2 regions of the Clostridium sp. HBUAS56017 genome follow, and region 2 is predicted to be linked to the other one. Evidence: predicted binding sites of a transcription regulator. Region 2 holds the regulator's gene; the other holds the start of a gene.

Region 1 (3,439 bases), on a different contig from region 2:
CATATCAACATGTATATTCCAAAGTTTGTTTTCGTAATTATATCTTTCATAATCATCTAGGTAAGATGATAATAGTTCTATAGAATCATATATTGGTAAATAGGTAATCTTTTTTGCTTTTTCATATAATTTAGGAGAAAGTTTATTTTTTCTTTTAAATTGAAGTGGAGTGCAACCATAATAAATTTTAAAATGCTTATTTAAGTACCTAGTATGAGAAAATCCTATTTCATCTGATATTTCTGAAATACTCATATCTGTATCTAAAAGGAGTTTTACCGATTCTTCAACCCTAGTGAGGTTAAGTAAATCCGTAAAGCTATAACCAGTAGCATTTTTGATTTCATGTGAAAGGTAATGTGGTGTTAAGAATTCCTTTTTAGCTATTTCTTGTAGAGTTATATTACTGTTATAATTGTTATATATATATTTTGAAATTCTATGATACCTTTCTAATTGTTCTTTGTTATCTTTTAAATCTTCTTGTTCATAAAGGAGATAATGAAAATTATTAATTAGATGAAAAAGTAAATTAATTAATATATTTTCAATTTCTTCGTCATAGTTTTCTTGTCTTTGTACATATTCATATAGAAGTTCGGCTAAAAATGCTCTGAATTCGTCATACTCAGCACCTTCTTGAGCTCCAAGGTCAGAAGTATTCGTATAGAAATAAACATTCTTAATATCTTTATAGTATTTAGATAGAAAGCTAGGATCAATGTGGAATATTAATAACATATTATCAAAGTTAGAAGTAATACTGTGAGTTTCATCAACATTTATTATTTCTAATTCATTTTCAAATAGTTCAAAGCTATCTGTATCTATGGATATTTTAACTTTACCTTTTATTACATATATTATTTCAATAGAATTATGCCAATGTATAGGATATTCCTTAACTGAACAAAATGAAATATTAACAGGCATATCAGATGCAAAGTTAATGAATTCTTTTCTCAAAATAACACCTCCTGTTGTATATAGAAATTATAACAATTATTAGTTATTTAAAAAAGTAAAAAAATGAAAATAAAACTTTGACTTTCTTTGACCTTTGTATTATTATAAAAATATAGAAAAAACTATTTACAGTAGTAAGGAGGAGTAATATATGAATGTTGATAAAATGACATTAAGAGTACAACAATGTTTAAGTGATTCTAACTCTATAGCAGTTAAATTTAATCATCAACAAATTGAAGTAGTTCATCTTTTTGCTGCCCTTATGGAACAAGAAGACGGGTTAATTCCTAATATTTTCACTAAAATTGGTGTTGATATAAAGAATGTAAGATCAGAAATTAATAACAAATTAGAAGCTATGCCTAAAGTTATGGGAGAAGGAGCAAATTCTTCGGGTGTATATATAACTAGAAGAGTAGATGAAGTACTTGTAAAAGCAGAAGATATTTCGAAAAAATTTAAAGATTCATACATTAGTGTTGAACATTTAATGTTATCCATTATGGAAGTTGATTCTAAGGGTATAGTTGGAGAAATATTAAAAAAATTTAATATTACAAAAAAAGATTTTATGAAAGTATTAGAAGAAGTTAGAGGAAATCAAAGAGTTGAAACACAGGATCCAGAAGGGACTTATGATGCACTAACAAAGTATGGTAGCAATTTAGTTGAATTAGCTAAGAAACATAAGTTAGACCCTGTGATTGGAAGAGATGAAGAGATTAGAAGGACTGTAAGAATACTTTCAAGGAGAACAAAAAACAATCCTGTTTTAATTGGTGAACCGGGAGTTGGTAAAACTGCTATAGTTGAAGGCTTAGCAGAAAGAATAGTAAAGGGTGATGTGCCCGAAGGTTTAAAAGATAAGGTAATCTTTTCACTTGACATGGGATCATTAATTGCAGGTGCAAAATATAGAGGGGAATTTGAAGAGAGATTAAAAGCTGTTTTAAAAGAAGTTCAAAGAAGTGAAGGAAGAATAATTCTTTTCATTGATGAAATCCATACTATTGTAGGTGCTGGTAAAACAGATGGAGCAATGGATGCTGGTAATTTAATTAAGCCATTACTTGCAAGAGGAGAATTACATTGTATTGGAGCAACTACTTTTGATGAATATAGGCAATATATTGAAAAAGACAAAGCTTTGGAAAGAAGATTTCAACCGGTAATAGTGGATGAACCAACAGTAGAAGATACTGTTTCTATATTAAGGGGATTAAAAGAAAAATTTGAAATACATCACGGTATTAGAATTCATGACAATGCAATAGTAGCGGCTGCAAAACTTTCTCATAGGTATATTCAAGATAGATTTTTACCAGATAAAGCTATAGATTTAATAGACGAAGCAGGAGCTATGATTAGATCAGAGATAGATTCTCTTCCTACAGAATTAGATATTATAAGAAGAAAATTATTTCAATTGGAAATTGAAAAGGGAGCTTTAGAGAAAGAAAATGATGAAGGTTCTATAAAACGGCTAGAAGCGATTTCGAAAGAAATAGCAGAACTTAAAGAAAAGAATGACGAAATGACTGCAAAATATGAAAAGGAAAAAGAGCATATTACATCTTTAAGAGAATTAAAAACAAGACTGGATGATGCACGTGGTGAAATAGAAAAATATGAGAGAGCTTATGACTATAATAAAGTTGCAGAGCTTAAATATTCCACTATACCAGTATTAGAAGAAGAAATAGAAAAGAGAGAAAGTGAAGTAAAGGAAAATTATGAAGGTGCTCTTTTAAAAGAAGAAGTTACAGAAGAAGAAATTTCACAGGTTCTATCAAAATGGACTGGAATTCCTGTAAGTAATCTTCTTGAAGGAGAAAGAGAAAAATTATTAAGACTTGATTCAGAACTTCAAAGCAGAGTTATTTGCCAAGATGATGCAATAGAGGCTGTATCTAGTGCAATACTTAGAGCTAGAGCAGGACTAAAAGATGAAAACAAGCCAATAGGATCATTTATATTCTTAGGACCAACAGGAGTTGGTAAAACTGAACTTGCAAAAACCTTAGCTAGGACATTATTTGATAGTGAAGATGCCATGATAAGAATTGATATGTCTGAATATATGGAAAAGCATGCTGTATCAAGACTTGTTGGTGCGCCTCCAGGCTATGTTGGATATGAACAAGGAGGTCAATTGACAGAAGCTGTTAGAAGAAAGCCATATAGTGTGCTTTTATTTGATGAAATTGAGAAAGCACATGAAGATGTATTTAATATGTTTCTTCAAATTTTAGATGATGGAAGGTTAACTGATAATAAAGGTAAAACTGTTGATTTTAAAAATACAATAATAATAATGACTTCCAATATAGGATCTCAATATTTATTAGAAAATGAAAATCAAGAGGAAATAAGTGGAAAAAGTAAAAATTTAGTTATGTCTGCTTTGAGAAGTAAGTTTAAACCAGAATTTCTAAACAGAGTAGATGATACGATAATGTTCAAACCTTTA
Region 2 (3,439 bases):
TAGTAGAGACAGAAGAAGGAAACGGAGAAGTTGTTTCAAATAGTACAGTGAAAGAGTCAGTTAGAGTGAAAATTAGGGTCGGAGATGAGGAAGTACTTAAAGATTTTAAGATTTCTACGATAAAATTAATAACAGGTAATTACGAAGATTCTGTCGATGAAAAAGATATTAAATTAGAAATAGAATCTGAAGAGGATAAGAAGTTAATTAAGGATTTAATTAACGAAAAATAGGGGGAAATTTTATGAAATCTGTACTTAAGGTATTTAACATAAATAATCAACGTGATGTATCTAATATACAAAGAGCAATAACGTCAAATGAAGGTATTATTGCCTGTGAGATATCTATTGAGAAAAAGGAAATACAAGTTATATATAATGAGAGTTGGTTAGATATAGATAAGGTAAAAGAAAGTATTGAAAATTTAGGTTATATGATTCTTTAGTAGTGAGTTATTTTATAAAATAGACTTTTAAAAGGTTATGAAACATGTTAAAATAATTATGGTGTAATAACTATGATTATTTAGGAGGTGTTTTTAATGGCATTCGCAATTAATGATTCTTGTGTAAGCTGTGGTGCTTGTGCTGCAGAATGTCCAGTTAATGCTATAAGTCAAGGAGATACTCAATTCGTTATTGATGCAGATACTTGTATCGATTGTGGAAACTGTGCAAATGTTTGTCCAGTAGGAGCTCCAGAACAAGCATAGTCTGGTAATTAAAGATCGTCTTTAAGGCGATCTTTTTTATTTTAATTCATTTTAGTTTCTTTTAAGAGAATTGTAACTGGATATGAATTTAATGTTTTGGTATCTAGTGAATTTTTAGTTGTTTTTATAACTGATTTTATGGAAGTTATAAAGTTTTTACAACTATCTAAATAGATTAAAGAGTTAGTGGTCTTATAATTCATAGGAATTATAACTTTAGGTTTAATTTTGTGAACCAATTTAATAGCTTCAGTTGAGTTAAGTGTAAAATGGCCTCCAACAGGAATAAAGAGGATATCTATTGACTCAATGGAACGTAGTATATCATCGGGTAGATCATGACCTAAATATCCTAGATTACAAATCTTTAGATTATCAAAAACATAATTATAAATTATGTTAGGTCCTCTCTTTCTACCTTGTGAATTGTCTTGAAAAGAAGGAAATCCAGAAATATTAACAAAGTTAAGTTTATATGAAGAGGCTTTGTCAGCTAGCATAACTTTCTTGGCATTAATTTTAGCATTAGTTGTATCAGAATAATAATGACTTAAAGTAATTATGTTCGGGTTTAAATCTAATAAAGTATCTATAGAAATTGTACTAGGGGGATCAGTTAAGATCCTTCGCCCAAGAGAATCTTGCAGTAAAAATGAACATTCTCCAAACCATTTGATTAACATATAAGCCTCCTTAATAAAGTATATAAGTTATATTTACCCTGAATAGAATAAATTTAAACATAAAGGTAGCAATAAAACTTGAAAAAAATGAAAAAAGATATTAATATAAAATCAAAAGGTCAAGGTAAGTCAAAAACAGAAGTTTAAGAAGGTGATATTGTGGCAAGACTTTCGGATATAATTGAAAATTTTATAAAGAATATGCTTAATGAAAATGGTGGGGAACAGATTCAAATTCAGAGGAATGAATTAGCAGATCAATTTAGTTGTGCGCCATCACAGATAAATTATGTATTAACAACTAGATTTACTTATGAGAGAGGGTATGTTATTGAAAGTAGAAGAGGTGGGGGTGGCTGTATTGTAATAAGACAAGTAAGTTATGATGGGTCGGAAGAGAGGAATAATCTCTTGTATGATTGTATTGGAAATTCTATTACAAATAATAGTTCCTTAGCTTTAATTGAGAGTTTAGTAGAGTCAAATTTAATCACTATGAGAGAAGCAGAATTAATTAAGATGGCTATTAACGATAGGACCTTAGCTAATACAGATGATAGAAATAGGGTAAGGGCTGATATATTAAAGGCTGTGCTTATAGTTGTATTATCATAGAGGGGGTAATAAAAAGTGCTATGTGAAAGATGTAATAAAAATGAAGCTAAGATACATTTAATAAAACTTATTAATGGAAAGAAAACAGAAACATGGTTATGCGAAAAATGTGCAAAAGAACTTTCAGACATACCACTTAAAGCATCTATGGCAGAAGGGGCAGGAATGCCGTTTCAGAATATTTTAAGTGGTTTTTTTGAAACTTTAGATAAAACAAAAAAAATTGAAATAGTGTGCAAAAATTGTGGATTAACATACTCTCAATTTAAGAAGAGCGGACAATTAGGTTGTAGCAAATGCTATGAAAGTTTTAATGATTTGTTGAGTCCTAGAATTAAAAGAATTCAGGGTGACTTAGAGCACGTAGGTAAGATTCCAGTTAGAGAAGGAAATGAAGTGATTCAAAGAAAGAGAATTAAAAAGTTAAAAGAAGATCTACAAAAAGCGGTTATAAAAGAAGAGTATGAAAGAGCTGCAGTTCTAAGAGATGAGATTAAGTTATTAGAATCCCAAAGGGAGGTAAAAATTGATCATGAAGAATTGGATAGATAGTGAAGTAGCGGCTGAAGATGTAGTAATCAGTAGCAAAGTGTGTCTTATAAGAAATTTTTACAACTCTTTATTTACAGATAAGATGAAAACAGAAGAAGCTAGAGAAAATGTTGATAGGTTATATGAAATATTATTAGATAAGATTGATGAAGAAATGACTCTTGTAAGATCATGGGAGCATAATATAGATTTTTTAAAAGTATATTTAGAAAAACATTTAATTAGTGAAGGTCTGGTTAAAAGAAGGGATAGAAGTGCATTTATCATTAATAAAGATGAAACTTTATCCATAATGATAAATGAAGAAGATAATTTAAGAATACAATGTATAACAGATGGATTAGATTTAACTAATGCATATAACTATGTAAATAAGATTGATGATTATATTGAAGAAGTTATAGGATATGCTTTTGATGAAAATTTTGGGTATTTGACAGCATCCCCATCAAATGTTGGGACTGGGCTTAAAGCATCAGTGATGGTTCATCTACCAGCCTTGTCCATTAGTGAAGAAATATCTAATATATTTAATGGACTTAATAAAGTTGGAATGAATATTGAAGGATTGTATTTAGAAAGTTCAAAAGCATGGGGGAATATATATCAAATTTCTAATCAAGTTACTTTAGGGGTGAGGGAATTAGAAGTTATTGATAACTTAGAAGGCATAGTTAATAATATTATTAATGAAGAGAAAAAATTTAGAGAAGTAGTGGATGACAAATATAAGAATGAACTTGAAGATAAAATATATAGGGCATATGGTGTTATGAAATATGCTAAGCTTATTAAACCAAAGGAAGTTTTAGACTTATTATCTTACTTAAGGTTAGGAACAGAAATGGGTTTATTGCACATAGACAAAAAAGTG

The links. Region 2 encodes CtsR, which represses protease genes until heat stress. Its sites were predicted from a motif close to AAGGTCAANNAAGGTCAAAT; they were not measured.
Region 1: clpB (ATP-dependent chaperone ClpB) is a predicted target of CtsR. The motif match lies at 1,042-1,061, and genes of this name have one in related genera.

Annotation. Positions count from the first base shown of each region.
Region 1 covers NZ_SULK01000025.1:27,753-31,191, forward strand. The annotation lists gene FAY47_RS17105 (helix-turn-helix domain-containing protein) at 1-966, opposite strand, end outside; gene clpB (ATP-dependent chaperone ClpB) at 1,118-3,439, shown strand, end outside.
Region 2 covers NZ_SULK01000034.1:7,999-11,437, forward strand. The annotation lists gene FAY47_RS18805 (stage 0 sporulation family protein) at 1-233, shown strand, start outside; gene FAY47_RS18810 (cation transporter) at 245-448, shown strand; gene FAY47_RS18815 (4Fe-4S binding protein) at 545-715, shown strand; gene FAY47_RS18820 (MBL fold metallo-hydrolase) at 757-1,398, opposite strand; gene FAY47_RS18825 (CtsR family transcriptional regulator) at 1,558-2,013, shown strand; gene FAY47_RS18830 (UvrB/UvrC motif-containing protein) at 2,029-2,565, shown strand; gene FAY47_RS18835 (protein arginine kinase) at 2,546-3,439, shown strand, end outside.